Regions from separate parts of the Bradyrhizobium sp. USDA 376 genome, predicted to be linked through region 1. Evidence: predicted binding sites of a transcription regulator. Region 1 holds the regulator's gene; each other region holds the start of a gene.
What was found. Region 1 encodes PhoB, which activates phosphate uptake and scavenging genes when phosphate is short. Its sites were predicted from a motif close to TGTCATNNANCTGTCAT; they were not measured.
Positions count from the first base shown of each region.

Region 2: a site for PhoB is predicted at 2,664-2,680, ahead of ACVJ19_RS31375 (glycerophosphodiester phosphodiesterase family protein). Genes of this name have one in related genera too.
Region 3: a site for PhoB is predicted at 3,518-3,534, ahead of ACVJ19_RS26570 (acetoacetate decarboxylase). Genes of this name have one in related genera too.

Region 1 covers NZ_JBSSGN010000001.1:3,321,681-3,328,154, forward strand. The annotation lists gene pstA (phosphate ABC transporter permease PstA) at 1-401, shown strand, start outside; gene pstB (phosphate ABC transporter ATP-binding protein PstB) at 398-1,219, shown strand; gene phoU (phosphate signaling complex protein PhoU) at 1,231-1,947, shown strand; gene phoB (phosphate regulon transcriptional regulator PhoB) at 1,970-2,677, shown strand; gene ACVJ19_RS15530 (IS110 family RNA-guided transposase) at 2,907-3,947, shown strand; gene ACVJ19_RS15535 (GcrA family cell cycle regulator) at 4,311-4,823, opposite strand; gene ACVJ19_RS15540 (acetylornithine transaminase) at 5,278-6,474, shown strand, end outside.
Region 2 covers NZ_JBSSGN010000001.1:6,741,104-6,747,577, reverse strand. The annotation lists gene ACVJ19_RS31385 (GAF domain-containing protein) at 1-825, shown strand, start outside; gene adh (aldehyde dehydrogenase) at 1,103-2,620, shown strand; gene ACVJ19_RS31375 (glycerophosphodiester phosphodiesterase family protein) at 2,813-4,150, shown strand; gene pdhA (pyruvate dehydrogenase (acetyl-transferring) E1 component subunit alpha) at 4,406-5,428, shown strand; gene ACVJ19_RS31365 (pyruvate dehydrogenase complex E1 component subunit beta) at 5,458-6,474, shown strand, end outside.
Region 3 covers NZ_JBSSGN010000001.1:5,769,852-5,776,325, reverse strand. The annotation lists gene ACVJ19_RS26585 (MFS transporter) at 1-114, shown strand, start outside; partial or broken gene ACVJ19_RS26580 (carbohydrate porin) at 117-1,425, opposite strand; gene ACVJ19_RS26575 (transporter) at 1,435-2,451, opposite strand; gene ACVJ19_RS26570 (acetoacetate decarboxylase) at 2,563-3,345, opposite strand; gene ACVJ19_RS26565 (patatin-like phospholipase family protein) at 3,634-4,809, shown strand; gene ACVJ19_RS26560 (hypothetical protein) at 5,225-6,474, shown strand, end outside.

The DNA of each region.
Region 1 (6,474 bases):
TGATCCCCGTGGTGCTGCGCACCACCGAGGACATGCTGCTGCTGGTGCCGAATGCGCTGCGCGAGGCGGCCTCCGCGCTCGGCCTGCCGCGCTCGCTGGTGATCAAGCGCATCGCCTATCGTGCGGCCCGGTCGGGTCTCATCACCGGCGTGCTGCTCGCCACCGCCCGTGTCGCCGGTGAGACCGCGCCACTGCTCTTCACCGCGCTGTCGAACCAGTTCTTCAGCCTCAGCCTGAACAAGACGATGGCGAACCTGCCGGTCACCATCAACAACTTCGTGCAGAGCCCCTACGCCTACTGGAAGCAGCTCGCCTGGAGCGGCGCGCTGCTGATCACGATCACCGTGCTTGCCCTGAACATTGGCGCGCGCATCCTCGGCGCCGAGAGGACTGCAAAATGACCGATCTTTCCGTATCCGTGAGTTCCAACGCCCATCTGGCCTCGCAGCAGCCGCTGCCGGAAGCGCCCGCCAAGGTGACGGTGCGCAACCTCAACTTCTATTACGGCGAGCACCACGCGCTGAAGAACATCAACCTGACGCTCGGCACCAACCGCGTCACGGCGTTCATCGGCCCGTCGGGCTGCGGCAAGTCGACCCTGCTGCGCATCTTCAACCGGATGTACGACCTCTATCCGGGCCAGCGCGTCACCGGTCAGCTGATGCTCGACCAGACCAACATCCTCGACCCCAAGCTGGACCTCAACCTGCTGCGCGCCCGCGTCGGCATGGTGTTCCAGAAGCCGACGCCGTTCCCGATGACGATCTACGAGAACATCGCCTTCGGCATCCGTCTCTATGAGAAGATCTCGAAGTCCGAGATGGACGACCGCGTCGAGAAGGCGCTGCGCGGCGGCGCGCTGTGGAACGAGGTCAAGGACAAGCTCAACGCCTCGGGCCTGTCGCTCTCCGGCGGCCAGCAGCAGCGCCTCTGCATCGCCCGCACCGTCGCGGTGCGCCCCGAGGTGATCTTGTTCGACGAGCCCTGCTCGGCGCTCGACCCGATCTCGACCGCCAAGGTCGAGGAGCTGATCCAGGAGCTGTCCGAGAACTACACGATCGCGATCGTCACCCACAACATGCAGCAGGCGGCGCGTGTCTCGGACAAGACCGCCTTCATGTATCTCGGCGAGCTGATCGAGTTCGACGACACCAGCAAGATCTTCACGTCGCCGAGCGATCGGCGCACGCAGGATTACATCACCGGCCGGTTCGGCTGAGGAGACAGGACATGGGTTCTGAACATACCGCAAAAGCCTTCGACACCGACCTCCAGGAGCTCACTCGCCTGGTCGCCGAGATGGGCGGGATTGCCGAGCGCATGATCGTCGATTCCGTCGACGCGCTGATCCGCCGCGACGTCGCGCTCGGCCAGCGCGTGGTCACCACCGACGCAGATCTCGACGCGCTGCAGAAGCGCATCGAGGAGCGCGCCGTGCTCACCATCGCGCGCCGTCAGCCGATGGCGGTGGATCTGCGCGAGATCGTCGGCGCCATGCGCGTTGCGACCGATCTGGAGCGCATCGGCGACCTCGCCAAGAACATGGGCAAGCGCGTTGCCGCGCTGGAGACCGATTTCCATCCGCTGAAACTGTTCCGCGGCCTGGAACACATGACCGATCTCGTGCAGCAGCAGGTCAAGTCGGTGCTGGACGCCTATGCCGCGCACGATCTGCCGGCGGCGATGGCGGTGTGGAAGGGCGACGAGGAAGTCGACGCCATCTGCACCTCGCTGTTCCGCGAGCTCCTCACCTACATGATGGAGGATCCGCGCAACATCTCGTTCTGCATCCATCTGATGTTCTGCGCCAAGAACATCGAGCGGATCGGCGACCACGCCACCAACATCGCCGAGACCGTGTTCTACATGATCGAGGGCCAGGCCATCACCGACAAGCGGCCGAAGGGCGACATGACGACCTTCGCCACGACGGTCCCGAATACCTGAAGACTCAAGGAGCGACGAGCCGATGGGCGCACGCATTATGGTGGTTGAGGACGAGGAAGCTCTCACCGAGCTTCTCCGCTACAACCTCGAAGGCGACGGCTATGACGTCGAGACGGTGATGCGCGGCGACGACGCCGACACCCGCCTCAAGGAGCACATCCCGGACCTGATCGTGCTCGACTGGATGCTGCCGGGCCTCTCCGGCATCGAGCTGTGCCGGCGGCTGCGCACCCGCCCCGAGACCAAGCAGCTTCCGATCATCATGCTCACCGCGCGCGGCGAGGAGAGCGAGCGGGTGCGCGGGCTTGCGACCGGCGCCGACGACTACATCGTCAAGCCGTTCTCGGTGCCGGAGCTGCTGGCGCGGGTGAAGGGCCTCCTGCGGCGCGCCAGCCCCGAGCGGCTCGCCACCGTGCTCGCCTATGGCGACATCGAGCTCGATCGCGAGAAGCGCCGCGTGGCGCGCTCGGGCCGGCCGATCGATCTTGGCCCGACCGAATATCGCCTGCTGGAGTTCTTCCTGGAGCATCCCGGCCGCGTGTTCTCGCGCGAGCAGCTGCTCGACAGCGTCTGGGGCCGCGACATCTACATCGACGAACGCACCGTCGACGTCCATATCGGCCGCCTGCGCAAGCTGCTCAATCTCGGCCGCGAGCAGGACCCGATCCGCACCGTCCGCGGCGCGGGCTACGCGCTCGATGATCGCTTTGCGAAGGCCGAGCAGACGTAAGGCTTGCAGGCGTTTGTTTGGCGAGCTGTCGCCACACGCTCAGTGTCGTCCCGGACAAGCGTAAGCGCAGATCCGGGACCCATAACCACAGGGCGTGATTGTTTTGCGAAAAGGTAACTCCGAGTCCCCGTAACCACACACCTTGCGGTGGCTGATGGGGTGGACGGCCCCCTACGGCATCAGTGTGCCAGAATGAGGTTGTTGCAAATCTCAGACAAGGGAGCCGTCCGTGAGCGAGATTATCCGAATTGGGATCGATACGTCGAAGCATATTTTTCAACTGCATGGGGTGGACGCGGCGGAGCGGCCAGTGCTGCGCAAGCGGCTGACGCGCAAGCAGATGCTGGAGTTTTTTGCCAAGCTGCCGGCGACGCAGGTGGGGATGGAGGCCTGCGGGGCGGCGCATTACTGGGCGCGGGAGCTGGGCAAGCTGGGCCACGAAGTGAAGTTGATGGCGCCACAGCACGTGAAGCCCTATGTCAAGCGCAACAAGAACGACGGGCGCGACGCTGAGGCCCTGTGCGAGGCGATGAGCCGGCCGACGATGCGGTTCGTGCTGGTGAAGAGTGCCGAGCAGCAGGCCGCGTTGATGCTGACGGGCTTGCGCGAGCAGATGATCGCCCGGCGCACCCAGCTTAGCAACATGATCCGCGGCTATGCGGCTGAGTTCGGGATCACGGCGGCCAAGGGGCTCAGCCAGGTCGAGCCGCTGTTGGCGCAGATCGCGCAAGACGAAAGCGTGCCGGAACTGGCGCGCGATCTGTTGGCGCAGCAGGGCCGCCAGTACGCGCAGTTACAGGAGGAACTGAAGACAATCGAAGCCAGGCTGAAGGCCTGGCACCGTGCCAACCCGGACAGCCGGCGCCTTGCAGAGATTCAAGGGATCGGGCCGATCGGTGCGCCTGAGCTGATCATGAAGACGCCGGATCCGCACGCGTTCAGCTCCGCAAGGCATTATGCGGCCTGGATTGGGCTGTCTCCGAAAGACCATTCCACTGCCGGCAAAACCCGTCTCGGCAAGATCACCCGTGCTGGAGACGAGCGGCTGCGCAGCGTCCTGGTGGCGGGAGCGACCGCCGTGATCAAGCAGGCCATGTGCGGCCGCGGTCATCCGTCACCTTGGCTGTTGGCCCTGCTCAAGCGCAAGCCGCCCAAGCTCGCAGCCGTGGCGCTCGCCAACAAGAATGCCCGCATCGCCTGGAAGCTGATGGTGACGGGGGAGAGATACGACGGCGCTCGGATGCGGGCTGCATCCGCGGCTGCCGCCTAAGACAGATCAGCCGATCGGGTTCGCCCGACCGGCCGAGCCGGAGCTGCAAGAGGAGTAGATGGTAGGATCGATCGATCCGAGGTGCGAGACATCCCGTGGGACCCATCGGCCGAACCCAGGTCGCGTGGTTGATTGGAGCTCGCGTCGCGGAAACCATCTTGGCCAGCGGTTCAAATCAACCGCACCAACAGGCCGGACATATGGATGCAAGCGATCCGATCAGACCGCCAAGCCTCTTGTGCCACGGGGGCCGTCCACATATGGGTCCCGGATCTGCGCGCGCTTGAGGCGCGCTTGTCCGGGACGACATCGGAGCGTTGAGCCGTCATCGTGTGACGGCTGCAATCAGCTAGATCAACAAACTTACCGCGTGCCCGGCTTCGCGGGCGCGCGGCGGCGATCGGCCGCGGGCTGATAGGCCACGCGCGAGTGCTGCGCGCAGTAGGGAAGGCCGGAGAGCGCCTTGCCGCCGCAGAAGAAGAAATCCGGGCTCGAGGGATCGCCGACCGGCCAGTGGCAGGTCGCCTCGTTCAGCTCGAGCAGCGACAGCCGCTGGCTCATCGGCACCACGTTGTCGTAGGTCACCGGTTCAGCCTCGACCTCGACCTCGAAGGCCTGCGCCAGCGCGGTGTTGCCGCGTGCAATGGGGCGGCTGACCCGCATCATGTGCTGAGCGGGACGCGCCTTGCGCGGCCGGGGAGCTGCCGATGAGGGGCTCTTGGCGCGGCCGGACAGGCCGAGCCTGTGCACCTTGCCGATCACGGCATTACGGGTCACGTTGCCGAGCTCGGCTGCGATCTGGCTGGCCGACAATCCGGCCTCCCAGAGCTTTTTCAGCTGCTCGACGCGATCGTCGGACCAGGTCAAAACCGTCATTGCACCCTTTCCCTCGCCGTGCGGCTGCCGTCCTGGCGCCTTGCGGCGAATGCCTAAGCCTCGAAAAACCCGTGCCGCCAGAATCCCTTAAGGCTCGCCGGGCGTAACCAGAACGCCCGAACGTTTACGCCGGTACATGAGGACTTAGAGGATCAGAACTGCTGCACGAGATGTCGTATCTGACAAGCCAAACGCTACAATATGGCGTGACTCACGCGCAAGAGTCAGCCGACTCGCTTCCACATGTTCCGTGGCAAAAACCCCGCAAATCCGGCACCGCAAGACTACGGATTCAGCGTTTCGCGGGGCTTTCGGGCGGCATTGACACCCGTTCTACCGGGCATAAGATAGTGTCACGTGCCGCCCTTAAAAGGCGGCACGTTTCGTTTTCCGGGCCGGTTGATGGTGCGCTGCGTGAGCGCGTTCAGGCCGTCCGCAACATCAAGTGATCGTCATGACTAACAGCGCCGCGCCGCATTTGCTTCCCGTTTTCGCCAGGGCCGACCTCGGTTTCGAGCGCGGCGAAGGCTGCTGGCTGATTGCGACCAATGGCGATCGCTATCTCGATTTCACCTCGGGCGTCGCCGTGAACGCGCTCGGCCACGCCCATCCCGTGCTGGTCAAGGCGCTGCAGGAGCAGGCGACCAAGCTCTGGCACATGTCGAACCTGTTCCAGAGCCCGGACGGCGAGAAGCTCGCCGCGCGCCTGTGCCAGGAAAGCTTCGCGGACTTCGTGTTCTTCTGCAATTCCGGCGCCGAAGCGCTGGAAGGTGTGATCAAGCTGGTCCGCCATCATCACTTCTCCAAGGGCCATCCGGAGCGCTATCGCATCATCACCTTCGAGGGCGCCTTCCACGGCCGCACGCTGGCGACGCTGGCCGCGACGGGATCTGCAAAATATCTCGAAGGTTTCGGTCCGCCGATGGACGGTTTCGACCAGGTCCCGCACGGTGACATCGATGCCGTGAAGAAAGCGATCGGTCCGCAGACCGCCGGCATCCTGATCGAGCCGATCCAGGGCGAGGGCGGCGTGCGCTCGTCGACGCCGGCGTTCCTCAAGGCGCTGCGCCAGCTCTGCGATGAGAAGGGCCTGTTGCTCGCGTTCGACGAGGTGCAGACCGGCATGGGCCGCACCGGCGATCTGTTCGCCCATCGGCGCACTGGCGTCACACCTGACGTGATGTCGCTGGCCAAGGCGCTCGGCGGCGGCTTCCCGATCGGCGCGATCCTGGCGACCGCCGATGCGGCAGCCGGCATGGGGCCGGGCTCGCACGGCTCCACCTTCGGCGGCAATCCGCTGGCGATTTCCGCTGCGAATGCCGTGCTCGACGTCATGCTCAAGCCCGGCTTCTTCGATCACGTGCAGAGGATGTCGCTGCTGCTCAAGCAGAAGCTCGCCTCCGTGATCGACCGCCACTCTGACGTGGTCAGCGAAGTGCGTGGCGAGGGCCTCTTGATCGGCATCAAGGCTGTCGTGCCCTCGGGCGATCTCGTTGCGGCCTTGCGCAATGAAAAACTGCTCACGGTCGGCGCCGGCGACAATGTCGTGCGTTTCCTGCCGCCCTTGATCGTCACCGAAGCCGAGATCGAGGACAGCGTTGCGCGGTTAGAGCGCGCCTGTGCTGCGATCTCGTCCAGTCAGACCAAGCGG
Region 2 (6,474 bases), 3.4 Mb from region 1:
CGGCTGACGGAGGCGGAACTGCGCGAGGCGCGCGAGCGCATCGCGCCGTTGCTGGCCGCCGCGCAGGGCGCCATGGACCGGCTCTATCAGGCGGTGGGCGCGGCCGGCTGCTGCGTGCTGCTCGCCGACGGCGAGGGGGTGCCGGTCGACCGTCGCGGCACGCCCGCGGACGATGCGACGTTCCAGTCCTGGGGCCTGTGGACCGGCGCGCTCTGGAGCGAGGAGCACGAGGGCACCAACGGCATCGGCACCTGCGTCGTCGAGCAGCGGCCGCTGACGATCGATCGCGACCAGCACTTCTTCACCCGCAACACGCTTCTGAGCTGCACCGCCGTTCCGATCTACGACCACGAGGCGGCGTTTGCCGGCGTGCTCGACGTCTCCTCCTGCCGCGCCGACCGCACCGATGCGTTCTCCAGTCTGATCGCGCTGGCGGCGGGCGAGGCGGCCAAACGCATCGAGGCCGACATGTTCCGCCGCGCCTTCGCCCATGCCCGCATCGTGCTGACGCCGGCCGCGGACGGCCAGTGCGGCGGCCTCGTGGCCGTCGATGCGGACGATCTCGTGATCGGCGCGACCCGTTCCGCCCGGGTCGGACTTGGCATTGGACTTGGGATCGCGCCCGGCCGCCCGTTGCGGCCAGTGCCCGCGGCCGATCTGCTCGGCGGCGATATCGCGCGCGACCACCTTGCCGGCGGTCAGCGCGCGGTGTTGCAGCGGGCGCTGCTCCGCGCAGGCGGCAATGTTTCCGCCGCCGCCAAGGCCCTCGGCGTCAGCCGCGCCACGCTGCACCGGAAGCTCAAGCGGTTCGAGCTGAACCACTGAGCTCTATCCCTCATGGTGAGGAGACCGCGAAGCGGTCGTCTCGAACCATGCAAGCCCCCACTGCATCTGCAGCCATCCTTCGAGACGCGCGCAAGGGCGCACTCCTCAGGATGAGGACTGAGCACGCCGGTGCAGCCCACGACTGTCGCAGAACTGCGACAGGTCCGCTCCGCCATCGCTTCCGCCCGGGCTGACAGAAAACGCCTCCCGCATCATCGTCTGCGCAAGTCGCGAACACGCGACGACAAGCGCAAACAGCAACATCGGGAGTGATCAAATGAACAAGGTGGAATTCCTCGGCGTCACCCAGCATCCCTTCGCCGAACGCTATGACAATTTCATCGGCGGCAAGTTCGTCCCGCCGGCTGCCGGCAAGTATTTCGACAATGCCTCGCCGGTGAACGGCCAGATCGTCTGCAAGATCGCGCGCTCCGACGCGCAGGACGTCGAGGCAGCCCTCGATGCGGCGCATGCTGCGAAGGGCGCCTGGGGGCGCAAAAGCGTCGCCGAGCGCGCCGCGATCCTGAACAAGATCGCCGACCGCATGGAAGAGAATCTCGAGCGCCTCGCGGTTGCCGAGACCTGGGACAACGGCAAGCCGATCCGCGAGACCCGCGCCGCCGACCTGCCGCTCGCCATCGATCATTTCCGCTATTTCGCCGGCGTGGTGCGTGCCCAGGAAGGCTCGATCGGTGAGATCGATCACGACACCATCGCCTATCATTTCCACGAGCCGCTCGGCGTGGTCGGCCAGATCATTCCCTGGAACTTCCCGCTGCTGATGGCCTGCTGGAAGCTTGCGCCTGCGCTGGCCGCCGGCAATTGCGTGGTGCTCAAGCCCGCCGAGCAGACCCCGGCCTCGATCATGGTCTGGGCCGAGATCATCGCCGACCTGCTGCCGCCTGGCGTCCTCAATATCGTCAACGGCTTTGGCCTCGAGGCCGGCAAGCCGCTGGCGTCCAGCCCGCGCATCGCCAAGATCGCCTTCACCGGCGAGACCTCGACGGGCCGGCTGATCATGCAATATGCCAGCCAGAACCTCATCCCTGTCACGCTGGAGCTCGGCGGCAAGTCGCCGAACATCTTCTTCAAGGACGTCACCGCCGAGGACGACGATTTCTTCGACAAGGCGATCGAGGGCTTCGTCATGTTCGCGCTGAACCAGGGCGAGGTCTGCACTTGTCCCAGCCGGGCGCTGGTCCATGCCGACATCTACGACCGTTTCATGGAGCGGGCGCTGAAGCGCGTCGCCGCGATCAAGCAGGGCGATCCGCGTGTGGCCGACACCATGATCGGCGCGCAGGCCTCGAGCGAGCAGCTCGCAAAGATCCTCTCCTATATCGACATCGGCAAGCAGGAAGGAGCCAAGGTGCTGGCTGGCGGCGGTCGCGCCGAGCTTGGCGGCGATCTCGCCAGCGGCTTCTACGTCCAGCCGACGGTGTTCGAGGGCCACAACAAGATGCGCATCTTCCAGGAGGAGATCTTCGGCCCGGTCGTCTCGGTCACGACCTTCAAGAACGATGACGAAGCGCTCGCGATCGCCAACGACACGCTCTATGGCCTCGGGGCCGGCGTCTGGAGCCGCGATGCCAACCGCTGCTATCGCTTCGGCCGCGCGATCCAGGCCGGCCGGGTCTGGACCAATTGCTACCATGCCTATCCCGCGCATGCGGCGTTCGGCGGCTACAAGCAGTCGGGCGTCGGTCGCGAGACCCACAAGATGATGCTCGATCACTATCAGCAGACCAAGAATCTCCTGGTCAGCTACAGCCCGAAAAAGCTCGGCTTCTTCTGATCGAGCCGGATAGGGCGACGCAACCCTGCGCCGCCCGTTCCACCGTCATCGATCTGTCAGAGAATTGGGACAAGACGGCAGCGCCGCGCCTATCTGGGTTCGGCGCTGCCGGCATTCGCTGCAATGCCGGGCAAAGACGGAGGCTTGGTGATGCGGAACCCTCGTTCTCGACGGACAATGTATTTTGGAGGGATGCTGTTCGGTGCAGCGATGTTCCCGCTGTCGATGGCCCTCGCGCAGACCGGCGCCGCGCCATCGGGCGCAAAACCATTCCTGACCGTCGATGGAAAGGCGCCCCTGGTCCTCGGACATCGCGGCCTGCCGGGACTGGTGCCGGAAGAGACCGAGGCCTCGTATGACCTCGCTTCTGCCGTCGGGACCGACGCGCTCGAAGAGGATTTGCACCTGACCAAGGATTGCGTGCTGGTCGTGCGGCATAATCCCTGGCTCAGCGACAACACTGACATTGCCGAGGTTGCGAAGACCAATGCGACCGTGGCCGCGCGCAAGCGCACGGTGCCCGGCGTGCGCGTCAAGGCGCCGGCTTCCCCGAGCGCGCCTGCCGATTACCTGACGGATCTCACCGATCCGGCTGATCCGAAATCGGTGCTGAAGTCATTGATCGTGGACGGCGAGGACCACACCAACGACTGGTCGATCACCGACTTCACGATGGCCGAGCTGAAGGAATGGATCGCCGGCACCACCTATGACGCGGCCAACGAGCGGCCGAAGGTCTTCAATGGCAAGCTCCCGATCATCAGCTTCCAGGACGTCATCGACATCGCCAAGGCCAGGAGCAAGGAGACCGGGCGGTCCATCCTCGTCTACCCCGAAACCAAGAACCCGACCTGGAACAATGCCCAGGCGATCGCCAATGGTTGCGGCGCGGCCGGCAGCCGTCCGCTCGAGGATGCCCTGATCAAGATCATCAAGGACAATGGCCTCAACACCAGGGACGCCCCCATCCTGGTCCAGAGCTTCGAGCCCGGCAGCCTGAAATATATGCGCAGCCACGGGCTCCAGACGCGGCAGGTCCAGCTGATCGACGGCAACGGCATCGACTTCAAAACCGGCAAGGTTCTCCTCAACAACATCACGAGCTCGCGTCCGTTCGACTGGACGGTTGCGGGCGTTGCGCGCCTCTACGATGCGATGCTGACTCCGGAGGGGCTTGCCGAGATCAAGACCTATGCCGACGGCATCGGTCCGTGGAAGGCCTATATCGTTCCACTCAAGATCGCGCCGTGGAAGGACAGCAATGCCGACGGCACGCCCTACAAGGGATCGACGCCGGAGGCTTCGACACAGGAACCGACCAGCCTCGTCACCGATGCGCACAAGCTCGGCCTGTTCGTGCACGTCTTCACCTTCCGGAACGAGAAGAAATATCTCGCCGCCGACTATCGCGGTGATCCCAGCCTTGAATATCTCAAATTTTTCCGGCTCGGCGTCGATGGGGTCTTCAGCGACTTCACGCATACCGGCGTTGCGGCCCGCGCAGCGTATTTGCGCGAGCTGGGCTGGTAGGCGGCATGGCGAATCGGACGTGTGCGAGGGATCAGACCCGACGATAAACGCGCCCGAATTTCGTTGCGTGGGTGGCAAGCGCCACGTTCGCTGGCGGGTGAGCTAAAGTTGCCTGATCAGGCCCAAAGGTTTTGCAAAGTTTCGGCCACGTTGCAGTGCGGCATAATGAAAGTCGTGCCATGCCGCCGCGGTGCTTTCCAAGGGCGTTTGACTTGGGTTAGAGAGGGCGAAAGTTTTCTCTGACCCGGAATTCCCATGGCCGCACCCAAGAAAGCCGCCGCAGGCGCTGCACAGGACAAGACCGACGGCGGTTCGCCCCCGGAATTCACCAGAGAGCAGGAGCTCAAGGCGCTCCGCGACATGCTCCTGATCCGGCGGTTCGAGGAAAAGGCCGGCCAGCTCTACGGCATGGGCGCCATCGGCGGCTTCTGCCATCTCTATATCGGCCAGGAGGCCGTGGTGGTCGGCATGCAGATGGCCCTGAAGGAGGGCGATCAGGTCATCACCGGCTATCGCGATCACGGCCATATGCTTGCCACCGGCATGGATGCCAATGGCGTGATGGCCGAGCTCACGGGACGCCGCGGCGGCTATTCCAAGGGCAAGGGCGGCTCCATGCACATGTTCAGCAAGGAGAAGCACTTTTACGGCGGCCACGGCATCGTCGGCGCCCAGGTCTCGCTCGGCACGGGTCTGGCCTTCGCCAACAACTATCGCGGCAACGGCAATGTCAGCGTCACCTATTTCGGCGACGGCGCGGCCAACCAGGGCCAGGTCTATGAGAGCTTCAACATGGCGGAGCTCTGGAAGCTGCCGGTGATCTACGTCATCGAGAACAACCGCTATGCCATGGGCACCTCTGTCTCGCGCGCTTCGGCGCAACAGGATTTCTCCAAGCGCGGCGCGTCCTTCAACATCCCTGGCAAGCAGGTCGACGGCATGGACGTCCGCGCCGTCAAGGCTGCCGGCGACGAGGCGGCCGCCTGGTGTCGCGCCGGCAAGGGTCCCTTCATCCTGGAGATGCAGACCTACCGCTATCGCGGCCACTCGATGTCCGATCCTGCAAAATATCGCACACGCGAGGAGGTCGAGAAGGTCCGCCACGACCAGGACCCGATCGAGCAGGTCCGCAATCGCCTGCTGGCGGCCAAGGTCAGCGAGGCCGATCTCAAGGCGATCGACGCCGAGGTGCGCGACATCGTCAACGCGTCCGCCGATTTCGCCCAGCATGATCCCGAGCCGGATGCCGCCGAGCTCTGGACCGACATTTACCGCTGAACGCGCGCAAGCTTTCTTTTGGAGTCGATATGCCAATTCAAGTGCTGATGCCCGCGTTGTCGCCCACGATGGAAAAGGGCAACCTTGCCAAATGGCTGAAGAAAGAGGGCGAGACGATCAAGTCGGGTGACGTGATCGCCGAGATCGAGACCGATAAGGCGACCATGGAGGTCGAGGCGACCGACGAGGGCACGCTCGGCAAGATCCTGATCCCCGAGGGCACCGCCGATGTCGCGGTGAACACGCCGATCGCGACCATCCTCGCCGATGGTGAAAGCGCGGCGGATCTTGCGAAAGCACCTGCGCCGGCCGCGAAGGCTGCAGAGTCCGCGCCGCCTGCTGCAGCAAAGGCCGAAGCGCCTGCGCCGAAGGCCGCGCCCGCTCCGCAGGCCGTTGCCGAACCCGATCCCGAGGTGCCCGCCGGCACCGAGATGGTGACGCAGACCATCCGTGAAGCGCTGCGCGATGCCATGGCCGAAGAGATGCGCCGCGACGCCGACGTCTTCGTGATGGGCGAAGAGGTCGCTGAATATCAGGGCGCCTACAAGGTCACCCAGGGTCTGTTGCAGGAGTTCGGCGCCAAGCGCGTCATCGACACCCCGATCACCGAGCACGGCTTCGCCGGCGTCGGCGTCGGTGCCGCCATGACCGGGCTGAAGCCGATCGTCGAGTTCATGACCTTCAACTTCGCCATGCAGGCGATCGACCAGATCATCAACTCCGCGGCCAAGACGCTCTACATGTCCGGCGGCCAGATGGGCTGCTCGATCGTGTTCCGCGGGCCGAACGGCGCCGCTGCGCGCGTCGCCGCCCAGCACAGCCAGGACTATTCGGCCTGGTATTCGAACATTCCGGGCCTCAAGGTCGTCGCGCCGTTCTCGGCCGCCGACTACAAGGGCCTACTCAAGGCCGCGATCCGCGACCCCAATCCGGTGATCTTCCTCGAGAACGAGGTGCTGTACGGGCACACCGGCGAGGTGCCGAAGCTCGACGATTTCGTGATCCCGATCGGCAAGGCGCGCATCGTGCGCTCCGGGAGCCACGTC
Region 3 (6,474 bases), 2.4 Mb from region 1:
GTCTACCAGAGCTATCTGCCGGCCTTCTTCATTGCCGGCGCACTCTGCGTGTTCGCCGCGCTGATCGTGCTGGCGCTGTCGCGGCAGCCGAAGCTCCAGCCCGCGGCGGCCTGAAGCTAGTACCTGATCGTGGTGGTGACGCCGAACACTGCGGCGTCACCGATCCGCGAGACTCCGGTCGGATCGTTCGGGTTCGGGATGCCGCCCGAGGGGCGGAACACATACTGGAAGTAAGGCGCGATCAGCCAGCCCGGCTTGATGTGCGCTTCGTAGATCATCTCGATAAGCGTCTCGTTGCTGCGCACCGGCCCCTGGACGCCGGTATAGAAATTCGTATCGATATCCAGATTGCGCGCGGTCTTCGATATCCGCATGTAGGCCATCGCCACGCCGAAGCGGTCGAGCGGACGGCCCGGCGTGAAGCCGACGAAGCCGATGCCGCCGTCGAGGTAAAGATCGATCAAATTGCGATCCGGAGGGCTGTAGGCGATGCGGCCGAACGTAATTGCCACGCAGCCTGGCCGGAAGGCCGGTGCCGGCGGGATCGGCGATCGACTGGCCCTCGGCCGTAAAGCGCTGGCTGTCGAACGAGCCGTAATGCTTCCAGGCGCCGGGCGTGAAATTGCCGGCGAGCGGACGTCCTCCGACATCGATGTCGTAGTTGAAGCGGACCTGCCCAATCAGCCAGGGCGGATCGTTGACACGGAAGGCGAGACCGTGATGGTCGCGCAGCTGCGGGTCCTGATCGCCCGGCCCTGGGGGATCGCCGTTGAACACCGCGCCGAACAAGGTGACCTTGTCCGACAGCGCGGCTTTGATGCGAATGCCGGGCACCGCGATTGGCGGCGCCGGGCCGCCGGCCGGAAGGTTGCTCGCCTTGATCGCGGGCCAGCCGAAGGTGCCGTTGACGAAGAGGTCGTCGGTCTGGCTGTCGAAGAACTCGACGTCCGCGGCCTGCTGGCCGGCCCGGATGTTCAGGCGGTCATTGAAGAAGCTCTGCTCGAAATAGGCGTTGTAGAGCCGCTGGTCGGGCAGCGCCTCGATCTCGCTGATGGTCGCGAGATTCATCAGGTAGTTGCGGGAGAGCCCCTGACCGTAGATCACGAAGGCACTGGCGTAGAAGCGGCCGCCGGTCCAGCCGACCAGCTTGTCGAGATCGGCATCGACCGACAGATCGAGCCGGCCGAAATGGATCGCGCCGCGCTTCACGCCGCCGGAAACGTTGGCGATGTTGTCCGCGATATAGGTCGCGTCGAAGTTCAGGCCCTTGTTGGCGAGCCCGTCGTGCCACTCGTTGAACCATTTTGGCGCCAGCCACGCCGCCGCGCTCTCGTCCTTGGCACCGGCGAATGCGCTCGTGCTTGTCGTCGTGCAGGCCAGCGCGATTGCAGCCGCCAGGGATTTTTGGGTACTCCAACTCACGATCGGCGCGCGCTATTTGAAAATGCCCGTGCGCCGCATGAAGAGATAGGCCGCGCCGACCGAGGAGCCCATCAGTACCGCCGCCCAGAGAAATCCGGTCTCGACGTCGGTGAGCGGCAGGCCCTTGGTGTTCATGCCGAAGATGCCGGTGACCAGCGTCGGCGGCAGCAGCAGCGAGGTCACGATCGAGAGCGTGTGGAGGTGACGATTGCTCTCCTCCTCGTTCTTGAAGCGCAGCTCCTCCTCGAGCAGGCGGCTGCGCTCGCGCAGCTCGACGATGTCGTGATCGAGACCGTCGAGCCGCTGCGCCAGCTTGCCGGCATGGATGCGAAGCGCGGGTGCGAGATGGTCGGTGTTCTTCTGGTCGAGGCGGTGAAACAGCACGCGCAGGCCTGTGAGCTGGCGATGCAGCCGGACGCAGGTCCGGCGCAGGCGGCCGAGGTTGCGGCGCATCTCGGGCCTGGCCTCATCGGCGAGAATGCGTTCCTCGGTGTCGTCGATCTCCTGCCCGAGCTTGTCGACCATCCGGTCGAGCGTGTCGGCGACCTCGTCGACAATCTTTTCCAGGAGATGGGCGACATTGTCGACGCGGTAGCCGCCTTCGAGCACCCGCCGCGTCGCGTCCGCCGAGCACAGCGCCTGATGGCGGCCGCTGACCAGCAGCCGCTCGGTCATGGCGAAGCGCAGGAACGAGGTCTCCTCCGTCGCGCTGTCGATGTCGCGGACGAGATCGGAGAACACGCCATAGACGCAATGATCGATGACGTGGAGCTGCTGGAAGGTGTCGTGCGAGAGCAGCAGATCACACGCGAGCGCCGGCAGGCTGGACGCCGCAATCCAGGGACGCATGCGCGCGTCCGTCAGGTTGAAATGCAGCCAGAGCCGGCCATCATGGCTGAACTCGATCGGCTGGTCGATCGGCAGCGCCTCGGCGCTGCCGTCGCTGTGCAGGCGGAACGCCCAGACCAGGCCGGGAATGGCGGGGTCGGCGTTCGACATCGCGCTGACAAGCTTCGCCGGCTCAGCCATGGCCAACCCCAACCGTCAACAAATGCCCCGTCTCCGGACGATGGCTGACGGCATCGCCCGGCTCCACGCGGGTACTCAATTACGCCAGTGTTACAGTTTGATGATGACGCCCTACTCTGCGGCCAGCCCCGTCGCAGCCGCGGCTTCCGCCTCCTTGACATAGTCGTGCACGACGCGGCCGAACGGCAGCGTCAGGTCGGCGATGTAGTGGTGCGCACCGAGGCAGCGGCGGACCGGGAAGTCCGCAACCGGCGCATTGACGTGCGGCACCAGATGTAGCCGGCCGGGTCCGATCCAGGAGCCCTTCGGCACGATGTCGGTGAGGTTGATCGCGACCAGCTGGCAGACTTCGAGCCGGCCGTCGACGCCCGGGATCATCTTCAGATTGATTTGCGTCTTCGACAGCGTGGCGCGGGTCAGATCGCCGTTACCGGCCATGCTCTCGTGCTTGTAGCCCATGGTGCCCATGGCGACGAGCTGGCCGGCATATTCCAGCGTGCCGGTCAGCGTGTCCTTGACGATCTCGAGCTTCGGATGGGCATACTTCTTGGGGAAGCCCCAGATCTCGCGGCCGGCGGCGATCGGCGGATCGTCGTCCAGGTACATCTGCGAGACGAAGTTCACCTCCTCGCCGTTGAGGCGCGCGGGAATGACGAGGCCGGACTCGGTATAGCTGCCGAAGCCGGAGGAGTCCGGCATCTTGATCCATTCGTAATGCACGATCGGCTGCTCGATCGGCTCCAGCGGCTCAGGCAGGCCGGCGCGGATCAGGTCCGGGTCGGTCTCGTAGGTGATGACGAGGAATTCGCGGTTCACGAAGCGATAGGGCCCGGCCGGATAGCTCGGCCCGGCCGCCGGCATGGACGGAAGTCTCAGCACGTTTTCCCTGCGCATCCTGATCTCCTGTGTGATGATTTATGTGACGTCCGCCCGGCAGCGTCAGACGTAGATACAAATTGCTAGCCCCGCTCGTTGACTGCGCCGTGAAGGATTTCCGTCAGGCCCGCGACCGCCGCCATTCCCGTTCCGGTTGACGCGCATGCGGTCGATGCATCATCGCCGAAATTGTCATCACGCCGTCACCGCGCGACGCAATCGTTTGGCTCTCTATTCTTGGAGCATGATCCTCTCGGAAAACCGCTGCGCACTTTTCCGGATCATGCTCGGCAGGGAGGCATCACCATGGACGCCCGCACGTCGCATCCGGCACATCAGACCCATCAGCCGCCATCGCGGGGCTGGCGCCCCGAGCGCTGCGATCGCGTCGCGCTGGTGCTGCAGGGCGGCGGCGCCCTCGGCGCCTACCAGGCCGGCGTCTACCAGGCGCTGCACGAGGCCGGCATCGAGCCCGACTGGGTCTGCGGCGTCTCGATCGGCGCCATCAACTCCGCGATCATCGCCGGCAACCGGCCGGAGCAACGGCTGGAGGCGCTGCGCGTCTTCTGGGAGCGCATCACCAACCGCAAGATCTGGCACTACACGCCCGACGGCGACGTCTTCCGCCAGTGGCGCAACCTCACCAGCGCGTGGATGACCTCAACGCTCGGCCAGCCCGGCTTCTTCACGCCCAATCAGGTCAATCCCTGGTTCAGCCCGGTCGGTGCCCGCACCGCGACCAGCTACTACGACACGACACCGCTGCGCGAGAGCCTGCGCGAGCTCGTCGACTTCGACCTCATCAACGAGAAGAAGGTCCGCTTCGCCGTTGGCGCGGTCAACGTGCTCTCGGGCAACTTCATCTATTTCGACAACGCCCATGACGAGATTGGGCCGGAGCACATCATGGCATCGGGCGCCCTGCCCCCGGCACTGCCGATGGTGCGGATCGGCACCGATCATTTCTGGGACGGCGGCATCGTCTCCAATACGCCGCTGCAGCATCTGCTCGACCAGGAGGACGCGCTCAATTCGCTGGTGTTCCAGGTCGACCTGTTCAGCGCGCGGGGCGTGCTGCCGCGCTCGATCCAGGACGTGATGGCCCGCCACAAGGACATCATGTATTCCTCGCGCACGCGCCACAACACCGACGTCTATCGCCGCACGCACAACCTCAAGGTCCTACTCTACAAGGCGCTGGCGAAGCTGCCGGAGGAGCAGCTGTCCGACGAGGAGCGTCAGCTCAAGGCGAGCCTGCGCAACATGCCGGAGATCGCGATCCTGCACCTGATCTACCAGCAGAAGGCCTATGAGGGCGATGCCAAGGACCACGAGTTCTCGGGCACCTCGATGCGCGAGCACTGGACGAGCGGCTACGAGGACACCAAGCGCACGCTGAAGCGCCGCGACTGGATCAAGATGCCGGACGAAGGCATGGGCCTCGTGGTGCACGACGTCCACCGGGAGACGGAGAGCGCGTAGCGCCTGCCTCGCGGAGCGCTTCTAAAATAAAAAGCGCGAAAACAACCCCATGCACAGTAGCCGGGCGTGGCGGATCAATGACTTAGCGCATCCGCCAAGTCATTTGACCCGTCGGGCAAAACACCGGCATAATGCGATTATTCCGAACTCTCCGACGCGTACTGGCAGTCGGTGAGCCGTAACGAAAATTTCTCCCCTGCGCCTGGCGCAAGGGCTGCCGCAACACAGTCGGTATCGCCCCGGCGGAGCAGCATCATCCGGACGGGTGACGAGGGCAGAGCAACCGGCAGATAACATCGGCGACGCAAGAGAACGCTCCAAGACCGGAGCGCGGCGCCAGCAGGCCGGCCGCACGACTTGATTGCGCGAGGATCATGCCGCAAGCTGCGCGGGAGGCTGGAAGGATAGCGAATCCATGACCGAGCCGGCTGTCCCAGAAAACTGCGCCGCCCCTGGCGATCCGACCCCAGACGGGGATCGCAGCGATGCGTCGACCGCGAGGAAATTGCCGGAGTACCGTTCACTCCTCGGGCGAGCCGTGTGTGTCGCACAGTGGGCAGTGGCAGGTCTTGTGGCCGTGTGGGATACGCTTGTCTTGAGGGCCTGGATCGCGGCGATCGTCACAGCGCTTCTGGCATTGTTGTTTCTTGGGTTCGATCAGACCTCAGACCTTCTGCTTGGCATCATGTACGATATTGATTCCGGGCAGGTCGGCGTCCTGTCCGGCGAACAGCCATGGGCTGGCGTATGGCGATACCTGGCGTTCTGGGTCGCCTCAATGTTACTGATCGCAGTCCTTGGCCTGGCTACGCGTATCACCGGAGCCCCCCGGGATCGGCCATCCGACTCCGGCAACGACGAAAAGATACTCGAGCGGGTCAGGCCCTGTGCCTGGCTCATCGTCGTGCTGTCGACAGTCATTATGCACGCCTCCGCGTTACAGACATTGCCGCGCGCTCAAGGTGAGCCATACCTGGTATCGATCGTCATCCTGGTGTGTTGCGGCATTCCTTGGGCCGCCGGCAAGCAGTTCAAGGGCAAAACCATTCTGCTATGGAGCTTGGCCATCGCCACTGCGGCCTTCTATGCCTGGGTGATGTTCAAGGAAGGCACGAACGAGCGCTGGAGCCTGATATTCTTCGTGCGCTGGATGGAATGGATCACAATCGCCGTCATCGCGATTGTTGCTTGGTTCGCCTGGCCAAAGCAGGCGATCGGGTGGCCCGGGCTTGTGCTTGGCGTGTTATGGGTTGTACTGGCTCTCGTCGTATATGCTCGCTCGGTACAGCTACCACAACAGATCGGCAGCCTCGCTACAGCCCTGTCCCACATTGCGTTCATAACCGCATCGGCAGCAGCTTTGATTTACATCGCGCGGCGATGGACATTCGCCGGAAGGCGTCCGGACATCGCTATCGTGCTGGTGCTGATCGCTGTGGTCTGGTGGTCACTCTCGAACGAAAGGATTGGCCAGGAGAAGCTTGCAAGCCAGCCGGCGGCCACGTCGGCCGTCAAGCAGGCCTCCGACACGAAGAGGTCGGCCTACGCGATCCATGCGGACGGGGGCGGCTTGCGCGCAGCGCTTTTTACAGCGACGATCCTCAGTCTCGCCGATGACATCACATGCGGCCGATTTGGAACGCACGTCTTTGCCGCCAGCGGCGT